DNA from 2 places in the Devosia beringensis genome. Region 1 is predicted to be linked to the other one. Evidence: predicted binding sites of a transcription regulator. Region 1 holds the regulator's gene; the other holds the start of a gene.
What was found. Region 1 encodes PhoB, which activates phosphate uptake and scavenging genes when phosphate is short. Its sites were predicted from a motif close to TGTCATNNANCTGTCAT; they were not measured.
Positions count from the first base shown of each region.

Region 2: a site for PhoB is predicted at 3,306-3,322, ahead of GDR53_RS15000 (inorganic phosphate transporter). Genes of this name have one in related genera too.

Region 1 covers NZ_CP045422.1:2,842,149-2,849,553, reverse strand. The annotation lists gene GDR53_RS13890 (substrate-binding domain-containing protein) at 1-985, shown strand, start outside; gene pstC (phosphate ABC transporter permease subunit PstC) at 1,046-2,425, shown strand; gene pstA (phosphate ABC transporter permease PstA) at 2,425-3,789, shown strand; gene pstB (phosphate ABC transporter ATP-binding protein PstB) at 3,864-4,646, shown strand; gene phoU (phosphate signaling complex protein PhoU) at 4,716-5,417, shown strand; gene phoB (phosphate regulon transcriptional regulator PhoB) at 5,421-6,122, shown strand; gene GDR53_RS13860 (IS110 family RNA-guided transposase) at 6,420-7,382, shown strand.
Region 2 covers NZ_CP045422.1:3,076,173-3,083,577, reverse strand. The annotation lists gene GDR53_RS15015 (pyridoxine 5'-phosphate synthase) at 1-448, opposite strand, end outside; gene ilvN (acetolactate synthase small subunit) at 590-1,144, opposite strand; gene GDR53_RS15005 (acetolactate synthase 3 large subunit) at 1,166-2,935, opposite strand; gene GDR53_RS15000 (inorganic phosphate transporter) at 3,323-4,822, shown strand; gene GDR53_RS14995 (NUDIX hydrolase) at 4,825-5,280, opposite strand; gene GDR53_RS14990 (cold-shock protein) at 5,431-5,643, opposite strand; gene GDR53_RS14985 (hypothetical protein) at 5,937-6,212, opposite strand; gene GDR53_RS14980 (DUF423 domain-containing protein) at 6,275-6,649, opposite strand; gene GDR53_RS14975 (MATE family efflux transporter) at 6,739-7,405, shown strand, end outside.

The DNA of each region.
Region 1 (7,405 bases):
TGCTGCCGTTATCGCGCTTGTCGCGTTCGGCACCCCAGCCGCTTTCGCCCAGTCGCGCGACACCATCCAGATCGCTGGTTCGTCCACCGTGCTGCCCTTCGCCTCGATCGTTGCTGAAGAATTCGGCGCGGCTTTCCCTGAGTTCAAGACCCCGGTCGTGGGTTCGGGCGGCACCGGCGGCGGCCTGAAGTCCTTCTGTGAAGGCGTTGGCGAAAACACCATCGACATTGCCAATGCTTCGCGCGCCATCAAGGACAGCGAAAAGGAAGCCTGCACCGCGGCCGGCGTCACCGACATTCGCGAAATCCAGTTCGGCTTCGACGGCATCGTCTTTGCGTCGTCGGCTACCAAGGCTGACTTCGCCCTGACCCCGCTCTTCGTATACAAGGCGATCGCTGCCCAGGTGCCCGTCGATGGCAAGATGGTCGACAATCCCTACACCAACTGGTCCGAGATCGACGCCTCGCTCCCCGATCAGGCCATCGCCCTGGCCATTCCCGGTTCCAATCACGGCACCCGCGAAGTCTTCCAGGAGAAGGTTGTCGCTGCTGGTTGTGAAGCTGCCGAACTGCCTGCCGATGCTGCCGAAGACGCTTGCGAAACCCTGCGTCAGGACGTCGTTGTCGAGATCGCCGGTGACTACACCGAGACCCTGGCACGCCTGACCTCCAACCCCGACACTGTCGGCGTGTTCGGTCTGTCCTTCTACGAGCAGAACAAGGACACCCTCAAGGTCGCTACCGTCGATGGCGTCGTGCCATCGCTGGACAGCGTCTCGGCCGGTGAATACCCCGTGTCGCGTCCCCTGTTCTTCTACGTCAAGGGCCAGCACATCGGCGTCATCCCCGGCATCGAGGAATATGTCCAGTTCTTCCTGTCGGAAGCCATTTCGGGCAATGGCGGCACGCTTGAAGCCGCTGGCCTGATCCCGCAGCCAGCCGACAAGACTGCCGAAGTCATGGCCGCTTTCGAAGCCGGCATGTAAGCGTCAATACCCGGGCCGCGCCACCAGGCGCGGCCCTCCCTTTCCCGCGGGACAGCGCCCATGAACTCTCTGATTATTGCCGGCCTTTTGCTTGTCCTGCTCGGTCTGGCCTATCAGACAGGCTGGGCGACCAGCCGCCGCCTCGCCACGCCGCAGGGCGTCAAGGTCCATTCCCGCCCGCAATATCACGCGGCTCTGGTGGCGATCTGGACCCTGGCCCCCGCTTTGCTCATTCTTGGCATCTGGGCCTGGCTCGGCGCTGACATCACCCGCGCCTATATCGTCGCCCAGATCCCCGCCGACATTCTGACATCGCTCGATCAGGCCGGCCTCAACGCCACCCTGCAGCGCATTGGCGCTCTGGCCTCCGGCTATGGCGTGGCCGGCGACATCCTGCCTTTCGAGCAGACCGCCGCCGACTCGCTGCGCGGCTTCCAGTTCATCACTTTCCTCGCCATCGTGGCTGCCGCTGCCGGCCTCGGCATCCTGGCGCTGCTTTATGCCCGCTCCCGCATCAGCCCCCGCCTGCGCGCCCGCAACAATGTCGAGATCGTCATTTCCGGCCTGCTGATGCTCTGCTCGGCCGTGGCCATCCTGACCACCCTGGGCATCCTGCTGTCGCTGCTCTCGGAAGCCATCCGCTTCTTCGGCTTCATCAGCCCGGTGGACTTCTTCTTCGGCACCGTCTGGAACCCCAAATTCTCCTCCACCACGGCGGGCGACTACGGCTCGTATGGCCTGCTGCCGCTGCTCACCGGTACCCTGTGGGTTGCCGCCATCGCCTCGCTGGTGGCCGTGCCGATCGGGCTGATGACGGCGATCTACCTGTCCCAATATGCCCCGCGCAAGGTGCGCGCCGTCATCAAGCCGGTCATCGAAATCCTCGCCGGCATTCCCACCATCGTCTACGGCTTCTTTGCCCTGGTCACCGTCGGCCCCTTCCTCAAGGGTGCCGGCGCCATGGTTGGCCTCGATATCAGCGCCACCAGCGCGCTGACCGCAGGCCTGGTCATGGGCATCATGATCATCCCTTTCATCTCCTCGCTCAGCGACGACATTCTCAACCAGGTGCCGCTGGCCATGCGCGATGGCTCCTATGGCCTGGGCGCGACCCAGTCCGAAACCATCCGCCACGTCCTGCTGCCCGCCGCCCTGCCCGGCATTGTCGGCGCCTTCCTGCTCGCCGTCAGCCGCGCCATCGGCGAAACCATGATCGTGGTGCTGGCCGCCGGCAACAGCCCGGTGCTGCGCGGCACCCCGCTTGAGCCGATCTCCACCATCACCGTCTCGATCGTCAACCAGCTCACCGGCGATACCGATTTCGCCGGGCCGCAGTCGCTGGTGGCCTTTGCCCTGGGCCTGACCCTCTTCGTCATGACCCTTCTTCTCAATATCGTGGCGCTCTACATCGTCCGCCGCTTCCGGGAGCAGTACGAATAATGACCGATCTTCAGGGCTCCGGTCGCAAGGCGGCCACCGAACGCACATTGCTGGTACGCGCCGGCCTGCGCCGCCGCCACCTCAACGAGCAGATCTTCCGCATCCTGGGCATCGTGGCGATCTGCGCCGCGCTCGGCTTTGTCGCCCTGCTGTTCGCCGATGTGTTGCGCAAGGGCATCCCCGCCTTCCATCAGGCGACGCTGCATCTCGACGTCACCTATGATCCGGCTCTGCTCGGTGTCGATCCGGCCCCTGTCCGCGCTGCCGACCAGTCCGATGCCGATTTCAATGACGTCACCCTCAAATGGCAGCGCGACGTCGCCATGCTGAACTGGAACAAGGTCATCGACGCTGCCATGCAGGCGGTGACCCCAGCCGGGCTCGAGATCGACAGCCGGCAGTTGCTGACCATTCCCGAAACCAATGCCCGCCACGTCGTGCGCGAGGCCTTCGTCGCCGATCCGAGCCTGCTCGGCCAGACCGTGCGCTTTGATCTGCTGGCCTCGGCCAATGTCGATAACTGGGTCAAGGGCAATATCGACCGCGACCTGGGCGATGCGCAGCAGCAATTGTCGGCGCCGGCCCGCGCCATGATCGATGCGCTCGAGGCCAATGGCGCCATCACCCAGGATTTCGCCTGGGGCCTGTTCACCAATGTCGACAGCCGCGCCGCGCCTGCCTCGGCCGGTCTCGCCGGCGCCTTCATGGGCTCGCTTTACATGATGCTGGTGGTGATCGTGCTGGCCGTGCCGATCGGGGTGGCCAGCGCCATCTATCTTGAGGAATTCGCGCCCAAATCGCGCCTCACCGATCTCATCGAGGTCAACATCAACAATCTGGCGGCCGTGCCCTCCATCGTCTTCGGCCTGCTCGGCGCCGCGGTGTTCATCAACTTCTTCCACCTGCCCCGCTCCGCCCCGCTCGTCGGCGGCCTGGTGCTCACCCTGATGACCCTGCCCACCATCATCATCGCCACCCGTGCCGCCCTGCAGGGCGTCTCCCCCGCCCTGCGCCAGGCCGCTCTGGGCCTGGGCGCCTCGCGCACGCAGATGGTCTTCCATCACGTCCTGCCCGTCACCTTCCCCTCGATCCTGACGGCCACCATTATCGGCGTGGCCCAGGCCCTGGGCGAAACCGCACCCCTGCTGCTCATCGGCATGAATGCCTTCGTCGCCGCCGTGCCCGGCTCGGTGGTCGATCAGGCCACCGCCCTGCCGGTGCAGATCTTCCTCTGGCAGGGCAATGAGAACCGGAATTTCTTTGAAGCCCGCACATCAGCTGCCATCATGGTCCTGCTGGCGCTGATGATCATGCTCAACGCCGTGGCCATCTTCCTGCGCACCCGCCTTGAGCGCCGCGTATGAGCGAACTGGAGAATGCACCAATGGATATGATCGCCGGCAAGCCCAAGACGACACAGCAATCAGTGAACAGCACCATGAACCCCACCGACGCCCTGCAACGGCCGATCCGCCTCACCGCCCGCGACGTGACCGTGCATTACGGCGCCAAGCAGGCTTTGTTCGGCATCTCCATCGACATCCCCGATCGTGCCGTGACCTCCTTCATCGGACCCTCGGGCTGCGGCAAGTCGACCTTCCTGCGCTGCATCAACCGCATGAACGACACCATTGAGGGCGCCGTTGTCGGCGGCACCATCAAGCTCGACGGCGACGATATTTCCGATCCCGATCTGGACGTGGTCGAGCTGCGCGCCCGCGTCGGCATGGTCTTCCAGAAGCCCAATCCCTTCCCCAAGTCGATCTACGAAAACGTCGCCTATGGTCCCAAGATCCACGGCATTGCCCGTTCCAAGACCGACCTCGACGAGATCGTGGTCTCCTCGCTGCGCAAGGCGGGCCTGTTCGAAGAGGTCAAGGATCGCCTGCAGGAGCCCGGCACGAGCCTGTCGGGCGGCCAGCAGCAGCGTCTGTGTATTGCCCGCGCCATCGCCGTCGGCCCCGAAGTCATCCTGATGGACGAACCCTGCTCGGCCCTCGACCCGATCGCCACGGCCATCATCGAGGAACTGATCGACGAGCTGCGCGAGAACTACACCATCGTCATCGTCACCCACTCCATGCAGCAGGCCGCCCGCGTCAGCCAGCGCACGGCCTTCTTCCACCTGGGCAATCTGGTCGAGGAAGGTGTCACCGAGGACATCTTCACCAACCCGGCTCACAAGCAGACCCAGGATTACATCATGGGTCGCATCGGCTAGTCCGGCCACCCGCTCATATGCGCGAACCGGCCCCGGCCGGTTCCCCGCCCCAAGGTTCAGAGGAACACCATGGCCCCCGATCATATCGTCTCGTCCTACAATGACGAACTCGTCGCCCTCGCCCAGACCATTGCCGAAATGGGTGGCCAGGTCGAGGTCGCCATCGAGAACGGCACCAAGGCACTGCTCAAGCTCGATCGCGAGCTGGCCGACCTCACCATCATCGCCGATCAGCGCATCGATGACATGCAGCGCAAGATCGACGACATGGCCGTTTCCATGATCGCCCGCCGCCAGCCCATGGCCTCGGACCTGCGCTCCATCATCACCGCCATCCACGTCGCTTCCGATCTCGAACGCGTCGGCGACATGGCCAAGCAGCTGGCCCGCCGCTCGCTCAAGATCGAGGGGCTGACCCTGCAGCCCACCTTCTACAATGGCGTGCGCAACATGACCGCCCTGGTGCTGCGCCAGATCAAGGAATCGCTGGACGCCTATTCCAACCGCGATGCCGACGGCGCCATCCAGGTCTGCAACCGCGATGACGAGGTGGACGCCATGTACACCTCCCTGTTCCGCGAACTGCTCACCTACATGATGGAAGATCCGCGCAACATCACCCCCTGCACCCACCTGCTGTTCTGCGCCAAGAGCCTGGAACGCATTGGCGATCACGCCACCAATATCGCCGAACGCGCCTATTACCTGCAGACCGGCAAGCAGCTTTCCAGCGATGTCGAGGAACTGCAGCGGACCCAGATCAAGGCCTGACCGATGCCCGCCACCATTCTTGTCGTCGAGGACGAAGGCGATATCGCCATCCTCCTGCGTTACAATCTCGAGGCCGAGGGCTTCCGCGTCGTCACCGCTGAAACCGGTGACGAGGCCACCCACGCCATCCAGGACAAGCTGCCCGACCTGATCCTGCTCGACTGGATGCTGCCCGAAATCTCCGGCATCGAACTGTGCCGGCGCCTGCGCGCCCGCGAGGAAACCGCCCGCGTCCCCATCATCATGCTCACCGCCCGCGGTGAGGAGGAAGAGCGCGTCCGCGGCCTCGCCACCGGCGCCGACGACTATGTGGTCAAGCCCTTCTCGGTGCCCGAGCTGATCGCCCGCATCCACGCTTTGCTGCGCCGCGCCAATCCGAACCTGGTCACCGCCGCGCTCAAGGTCGGCGATCTCGAGCTCGACCGCACCACCCACCGTGTCCGCCGGGCCACCCGCGACGTCCATCTCGGCCCCACCGAATACCGCCTGCTCGAATATCTGATGCGCCATCCCGGCCGCGTCTATTCACGCGAACAGCTCCTCGACGGCGTCTGGGGCAATGACGTCTATGTCGACGAGCGCACCGTCGACGTCCATATCGGCCGCCTCCGCCGCGCCATCAACCGCGGCCGCGAAACCGACCCCATCCGCACCGTCCGCGGCGCGGGATATGCGTTTGACGAGCGGTTTGCCCAGGTCGCGTGAGATCCGTCTCTTTTCAGCCTACCCCACCCCGTCTTCCCCGAAAGGGGGAGGAGCAGCGCAGTGCTTGCCTTGATTGGTGCCCCGACCACCACGCGGTCCCTCCCCCTTGTATGTTTGCTTGGAGGCCGTGATTGGCGATGATCGGCCTGGGAGCTTTGGGTTTACCGGGCTCCCGGGCTGGATAGCGTGTGTCCCCCAAGAGCCAGCAAGCTCGCCCCTGAGCAGACGCGTCCGGCCCATCTTGACTGTCTCGAACGGTTGGTTGGGCGACATGCCCGCATACAAGGCAGAGCGATCATGATTTTTTCCCCAGACTATGTTGGTGTCGACGTCTCCAAGAAGCACCTGGATCTGGCCATCACCGGCTCGAGCAGGTTGCGCGTGTCCAATAATCCGGCTGGCATGGCTCGGTTGGTGCAAAAGATCTCCAGCCTGACCCGGCCCCATCTGGTCTGTGAGGCCACCGGCAGCTATACGCGGCTGATGGCCCGCTCGCTCAGCCAGCATGGCATCGCGCTGAGCACGATTAACCCGCGCCGGGTGCGCGATCTGGCTCGGGCCGACGGGCTGCTGGCCAAGACCGATGCGATTGACGCCGCGGCGATCCTGCGCTTCGCTCACCTGATGCACCCAGATCCCGACCCCCTCTACGATCCAAATGCCGTGGAAATGGCCGATCTGGTGCGCCGGCGCCGCCAGATGGTGGATATGCTGGCCATGGAAAAGCAGCGTCGCGAGCACCCTGAAGCTGCGCTGGCGCAAGCCAGCATCGATGCTCATATAGGCTTCTTGAGCAGCCAGATCGGCGAGATGGATCGGGCCATTACCCGCCAGATCGATAGCGATGCGACGCTACGGCGCCGGGCCGAACTACTCACCACCATCCCCGGCATCGGCCAGACTACGGCCGCCGTGCTGCTGGCCGAAATGCCCGAGCTGGGCGGCATCGGCAACAAGCAGGCGGCCGCCTTGGCCGGAGTCGCCCCCTTCAACCGCGATAGTGGTGAGATGCGCGGCCAGGCCCATATCGCCGGCGGACGCCTCTCGGTGCGCTGCGCTCTCTATATGGCCACCCTGTCGGCCATCCGTGCTAACCCGCCCATCCGCGACTTCTACAAAAGGCTGCGCGCCCAGGGCAAACCGGGAAAGCTCGCCATCGTCGCCGCCATGCGCAAACTCATCACGACAGCCAATGCCGTCCTTGCCAACAACACCCCCTGGCACACCAACAACACCCCCTGGCACACCAACACAGCTTGACCGCAAACACGGTTGCTCAGGGG
Region 2 (7,405 bases), 230 kb from region 1:
TGGCAGCCGTCGCCCCCGCAGCGCCGGCATCGGAATCGCAAAACAGCGATACACGCCGCCCCGGCGCCCTGAGCGCCTGCACCATCGAGGTCAGATGCGTGCCCATGGCGTGGAAATCCCAGCCATGGTCCGACGTCGCCTGCTCGGGGCTGTCGGGCACCAGCGTCACCTGCTGTGGATTGACCTGGACGATCAGATCGATGAATTCGGGGGTCGGATAGCCCTCGATATTGAATTCCGCCGCCGGATAGTCCGCGCGCAGCATGGCGGCCAGATCGAACACATCGGTGCGCCTGATGTGACGTTCATCCGGCCGCGGATGCACGGTAATGCCGCTGGCCCCGGCATCGAGCACCACCCTTGCTATGCCCACGACACTTGGCCAAGGCAGGTCGCGGCGATTGCGCAGCTGCGCGACGGCATTGAGATTGACGGACAACAGGGTCATGGGCGCACTCGGTCTGAACTCGCCCCGACCCTATACCATTGGCAGGGCTGCGCCCAACCGGCATTTGTGATGCCACCCATCAGCCAATCCAATGCAGCGCCGGCGGGTTCTGCCGCCGGCGCTGCATCGATGGCTTTGGGCCTACATGCCCTGCGGGCCGCGCGAAATGGCGGCGAGGCCGGTGCGGACCACCTCAACGAGGCCCAGCGGCTGCATCAGGGCAATGAAGCTGTCGATCTTGGCCGGCTTGCCGGTAATCTCGAAGACGAAGCTTTCCACCGAGGCATCGACGATCTGCGCCCGGAAGGCATCGGCCAGCCGCAGCGTCTCGGCGCGAGCATCGCCCGAGCCGGCCACCTTGATCAGCGCCAGCTCGCGTTCCAGCGAGGCGCCCTCGGCGGTCAGGTCATGCACCTTGTGCACCGGCACCAGGCGCTCGAGCTGCAGCTTGATCTGCACCAGCACCTTGGGCGTGGCAATGACGACAACGGTGATGCGACTAAGTCGGCGCCCGTGTTCGGTCTCGCTGACAGTCAGGCTTTCGATATTGTAGCCACGGGCCGAGAACAGGCCGACGACCCGGGCCAGGATGCCCGGCTCATTGTCGACCAGCACCGAAAGCGTATGGCGCTCCTGGTCCTGGGTTTCGTTGGTCAGGAAATAGGCCGAACCGGTCGGCTGCAGATGTGCGTTCATGGTGTTGTCCTCCGCAGCGCTCTAAACGAGCTGCCGTCCCTTCTCGTCGATGATGGAGCCGATATTGGCCGTATCGGGCAGGATGATCTCGTTATGCGGCTTGCCCGAGGGGATCATGGGCAGGCAGTTCTCGTCCTTTTCCACGATCACGTCGAACAGCACCGGGCCGTCATAGTCGAACATCTCTTCGATGGCCGCGTCGAGCTCGGCCGGATTGGAACAGCGAATGCCCTTGCCGCCATAGGCTTCCGCCAGCTTGACGAAGTCAGGCAGCGATTCCGAATAGGAATGCGCATAGCGCGAGCCATGCAGCAGGTCCTGCCACTGCCGCACCATGCCCATGCGCTCATTGTTGAGGATGAAAATCTTGATCGGCAGGCGATACTGCACCGCCGTGCTCATCTCCTGCATGGTCATCTGCACGCTGGCTTCGCCGGCAATGTCGATCACCAGCGCATCGGGATGGGCAACCTGCACGCCCACGGCGGCCGGCAGGCCATAGCCCATGGTCCCCAGGCCACCCGAGGTCATCCAGCGATTGGGCTGGTCGAAGTGGAAGTGCTGAGCCGCCCACATCTGGTGCTGGCCCACTTCGGTGGTGATGTAGACCTCTTTGCCCTGCTTCTGGCTGGCCGCGTAGAGCCGCTCGATGGCATATTGCGGCTTGATCACCGTGTCGGAATTCTTGTAGCCGAGCGAATTCACGGCGCGCCAAGTCTCGATCTGCTTCCACCACGGCGCCAGCGCCTCGGTGCGCGGCTGATTGGTCTTGCTGCGCCAGACGCGCACCATTTCGGCCAGCACGCGCTCGCAATCGCCGATGATCGGCACGTCGACGCGCACCACCTTGTTGATCGAAGACGGATCGATATCGACATGGATCTTGCGGCTGCCCGGCGAGAAGGCGTCGATGCGGCCGGTGATGCGGTCATCAAAGCGCGCGCCGATATTGATCATGACGTCGCAGTCATGCATGGCCAGGTTCGCCTCGTAGGTGCCGTGCATGCCCAGCATGCCCATCCACTGCGGATTGGAGGCGGGGAAAGCGCCCAGGCCCATCAGCGTCGAGGTCACCGGAAAGCCCGTCAGCTCGGCCAGTTCGCGCAGATGCTTGGACGCTTCGGGGCCGGCATTGATCACGCCGCCGCCGGTATAAAAGATCGGCCGCTCGGCCTTGAGCATCAGCTCCACCGCCGCCTCGATGGCATCGGCATCGCCATCCACCTGCGGGCGATAGCTCTGGTGGCGCAGCGTTTCGAGGTCGGGCTTGTAATAGTCGCCCATGGCGAACTGCACATCCTTGGGGATGTCGATCACCACCGGACCGGGCCGGCCGGTCGTGGCGATCAGGAAGGCCTCGTGCATGATGCGCGGCAGATCTTCGATGCGCTTGACCAGGTAATTGTACTTGGTGCAGCTGCGGGTAATGCCGACAGTGTCGCATTCCTGGAAGGCATCGGTGCCGATCAGCGTGGTGGGCACCTGGGCGGTGATGCAGACCATGGGGATCGAATCCATCAGCGCATCGGTCAGCCCCGTCACCGCATTGGTGGCCCCCGGCCCCGAGGTCACCAGAACGACGCCGGGCTTGCCCGTGGAACGGGCATAGCCCTCGGCCATATGCGTGGCGCCCTGCTCGTGGCGCACCAGGATGTGCTGCAGCGCCTCCTGCTGGAACATGGCGTCATAGATCGGCAGGGCAGCGCCGCCCGGATAACCGAAGATATGCTCGACCCCCTGATCGGTCAGCGCCTGGATAACCATTTCTGCGCCGGTCATTCTTTCGGTCATTGTTTCTGTCCTTCCCTACAATCCAAATTGGGAGCCCAGTCTCGTAAGCGGCGAAAACCGGGCAATAAAAAAGGCCCCGTTCGGGACCTGTTTTCGGCGCACCAGCTATCGCGCGGGATGTTATCCCACGGTGCCGATGCGCCTGCCTACTACGAGAATGAGTGCCCGCACGGGACCTCTCCAACAAAAAATTCTGGCCGCATTGATAAGAGCAAGTGCGCAATGAAGTCAAGGCCGCACCGATCGGCCCGCCGGCCCGTCCTTGCCCCACGCCGGACGTGCTGCCGCGCCCGGGGCAAACAACTGGGGTTGCCATCCATAAAGGGGTGGCCATTTGCGCTGACGATGCTATTGCCGCGACACGCTTCATGTGACGGATAGATGACTATGGCCAAGCCCGCGCTGGACAAGGACCTCAAACGGGTCACTGGCCTGCAGACCGCCACCCATGACCTGGCCCGTTCGCTTGCCGCTCCCGGCCTTGCGCTGGTCTTCCTGCTCGCCGTCGCCGTCTGGGCAAGTTTTCTCGTTACCGACGGCCCCCACAGTTATCTGGTCATCATCGCAGCCGCGATCGCCGGCTATATGGCGCTCAATGTCGGCGCCAATGACGTGGCCAACAATATGGGTCCGGCTGTCGGCTCCAAGGCGCTGACCATGGCTGGCGCCTTGCTGATTGCTGCGATCTTTGAAGCTGCCGGCGCCCTGCTGGCCGGTGGCGATGTGGTCAATACCGTGGCCCGCGACCTGCTGGTCGGCGATCAACTGGATAATGACAGCTTCGTGCTGGTGATGATGGCTGCCCTGCTGGCCTCCGCCCTCTGGGTCAATCTGGCCACCATTATCGGCGCCCCGGTCTCCACGACCCATGCCGTGGTGGGCGGCGTTGTCGGCGCCGGCATCGCCGCGGCCGGCTTTGGCTCGGTTGCTTGGCCGGTCATCGGCACCATCACCGTAAGCTGGGTGATCTCGCCCGTGCTGGGCGGCGTGTTTGCGGCATTGCTGCTGTCCATCATCCGCTCCACCATCACCACCCGGATCGACAAGATCTCGGCCGCCCGCGTCTGGGTCCCCATTATGGTCGCGCTGATGACCAGCATTTTTGCCATGTACCTGGCCACCAAGGGGCTCAAGCGCGTCTGGACTCCGGGCGTCGGCACTGTCCTGAGCCTGGGGATCGGCTTTGCCGTGCTCGGCTGGCTCGTCGCCATGCCCATGGTGCGGCGTCAGTCGCTGCGCATCGAGAACCGCAAGAAGCACATCGCCAAGCTGTTCCGCCTGCCGCTGATCGTCGCCGCCGCCCTGCTGTCCTTTGCCCATGGCGCCAATGATGTGGCCAATGCGATCGGCCCCTTTGCCGCCATCGTCAACGCCGTCCAGACCGGCGACGTGCAATCGGCCAATCTGGCCCTGCCACTCTGGGTGCTGTGCATTGGCGGCGTCGGCATCGCGCTGGGCCTGGCCCTGTTTGGCCCGCGCCTGATCCGCACCGTCGGCGAACAGATCACCAAGCTCAATGAAATCCGCGCCTATTGCGTGGCACTGTCGGCCGCCGCCACCGTGCTGGCCGCCTCGGCGCTGGGCCTGCCGGTCTCCTCCACCCATATTGCCGTGGGTGCCATTTTCGGGGTCGGCTTCCTGCGCGAATATATTGCCCAGCGCGACATGAAGGGCAATTCGGTACCGGTCGATGCCCGCTTCGTCGACCCGGCCATGCTCAATGCCACGCCCGAACAGGCCCTCTCCAAGGATCGGCAACAGGCCCGCCGCCGCCTGGTGCGCCGCCGCCATGTGCTGGGCATCGCGGCCGTCTGGGTGATCACCGTGCCAGCGTCAGCCGTGCTGGCAGCAGTGGTCTTCCTGGTGCTCAACCTGCTGGTGGGCTGACCTCAGCCAAACCGCCGGGCCAGGGCCACGGCGATGCGGCCCAGAGCCGGATCGACCAGCAGGCGTTGGGCCTCCGACACCACGGCCCAGTGGCGCAGACGCTGACTGCGCTCTTTCCAGTCCTCGAGCTGGGTCTCCACCAGCAGCGGATAGATATCGACATCCACCAGCGCCGAACCGTCACTGTCCGACCCGGTGCGATAGCTGCCGATCGGCACGTCCTCGATCGGACCGACGACCCCAGCCTCTTCCAGCGCTTCAAGGGCGGCACTTTCGCTGGCCGACATATCCGGCTCGATGGCGCCCTTGGGAAAGATCCAGCGGCCGCTGCGGCGCGAGGTGATCAGCAGCACACTGAGCCGGCCGTCCACCACCGCATAGGGCAAGGCACCCACCTGTCGGCATTCCGTGGGGATCTCGACCCGCGGACTCCAGTTGCGCAGAAAATTCTTGACCATGAGACCCTTGTAACGCTTGGGCTGCGGCCCGCGAGGGACTGGCAGCGTCCGGCAATGCTGCGGGATTCGCGCTCGCGCCGCCAATAAAATCCGCCCGGACAACAAAAAAGGGCCCCGTCGGGGGCCCTTCGCAACAATCACGCAGCCAGCTTAGCTGAGCAGGGTCAGGTTGGTCGCCGATTCCTTGCCGTCGCGGCCGGTCTCGAGCTCATAGGTGACCTTGTCGCCTTCATAGAGGCCCTGCAGGCCCGAACGCTGGACAGCGGAAATGTGGACGAAAGCGTCCTTGCCGCCATCTTCTGGCGAGATAAAGCCGAAGCCTTTGGTGGTGTTGAAGAATTTGACGGTACCGGTGGTAGCCATGGAACTTAGTCCTCACAAGTGGTCGCCGCTGGGGCGGCTAAGGGTTGAAAACGGACCGAAAATGCGGGTCCGGCCTAACGATTCACAGATCAGGAGATAGCCAAGTTCCCGGCCGTGGCCGGTCGATCAGATAGCGCGAGACAGTGTCGTAGAAGCAAAATATGGCGGCTATTGCTGATAAATTCAAGGCGTTTCACCGATCAACAATAACGCCCGGCCCGGGATTGAATCCGAGCCGGGCGTTCAGCGCCTGACAGGCGCCTGCAGCATGGGGCGATGCTGCAATTCTGGACTTAGCCCTGGGGGCAAGTATCGTAGTAACGGCTGCCATCGCGAGCCTGGTAGATGCACTGGTTGCTGTAGCCAGGACGCTTGCCGACCATGCTGCCAGCAGCAGCGCCGACAACGGCACCGGCACCGGCACCAATAACGGTACCAACTGCGCTACCGCCCGAGAGGGCCGCGCCGGCCAGGCCACCGCCAACGGCGCCAACGGTAGCGCCCTGCTGGGTGGTGGTGCAGGCAGCGAGCGACAGGCAGGTAGCGGCAATAATCAGAATTTTGTGCATGGAAGCCTCCGAGGAAATCTCAACCCAATAACGACCCTGTCATTGATTGGTTCCACCATCATTCAATCATTTTGCAGTGCGCCAATAGCCCCGCCCAGCGCGATGGCCGCCCAGGCCAGGATCATGGCACCGCCGCCCAGCGGCGCCGCGCCGGCAAACATCCCGTGGCCGAGCCACTCGCGCACACCCAGATCGGCGGCAAAGACCGCGGTGCCGCCCGCCAGCAGCAGGCCGGCCGCCCGCGCCAGCTTACCCCTGCCCGCCAGCCCGAGCGCCAGCAGCGCCGGCCCGTGCGCCAGGCAGATCGCGGCAATCGCCGCCAGATTGCGGGACTCGCCGCCATGCGACGCTGCCGCAGCGGCCATCACCCCGCAGCCGCCCGCCAGGCCCGCGGCCAGCAGCAGCACACGCCCGCTCACGTCCGTTCTCGATGTCATCGACTTTCTCCCCGGCGCCTGCCACCCGCGCCCCTTCCGCCAATCGCGGGATTCAGCTAGAGCATGATCTGCGAGTAGGACATTTTTTCATGAGTGAGCAAGTCACGGTTGCGTCCAGCGCGACCGCCCCTGGCGTTTCGCCGTCATCGAGTTGGGCCGCCGAACTGCGGGCCACCTTCACCCTGGCCTGGCCCCTGGTCATCGCCCAGCTGGCGCAGAACGCTCTCACCGCCACCGATGTCATCATGACCGGCTGGCTCGGGCCGGACTTTCTGGCCGCCGGTGCGCTCGCCACGGCTTTCCTGATGCCGTTCCTGCTGCTCGGATTCGGCATTGTCGGCGCCGTGGCGCCGCTCGTAGCCCAGGCCCGCGGCGCACGCGACATCAAGGCCGTCCGTCGCGTGGTGCGTCAGGGCATGTGGGCCGGCATTGCCGTTGCCGCCGTCCTGGTGCCACTGCTGCTGCAGATCCGGCCGATCTTCATCGCCCTGGGCCAAGATCCCGATGCCACCATCATGGCCGAACAATATATCCAGATCGCGGTCTGGATGCTGTTTCCTGCGCTGGCCATCATGGCGCTGCGCTCGCTGCTGTCGGCCTTTGATGACACCCGCATCATCCTGTGGATCACCCTTGGCGGCGTCGCCTTCAACGCTGCCGCCAATTACGTGCTGATCTTTGGCTATTTCGGCTTTCCGCGACTCGAGCTGCGCGGCTCCGCCATCGCCACCGTACTGACCAATCTGCTGATGTTCG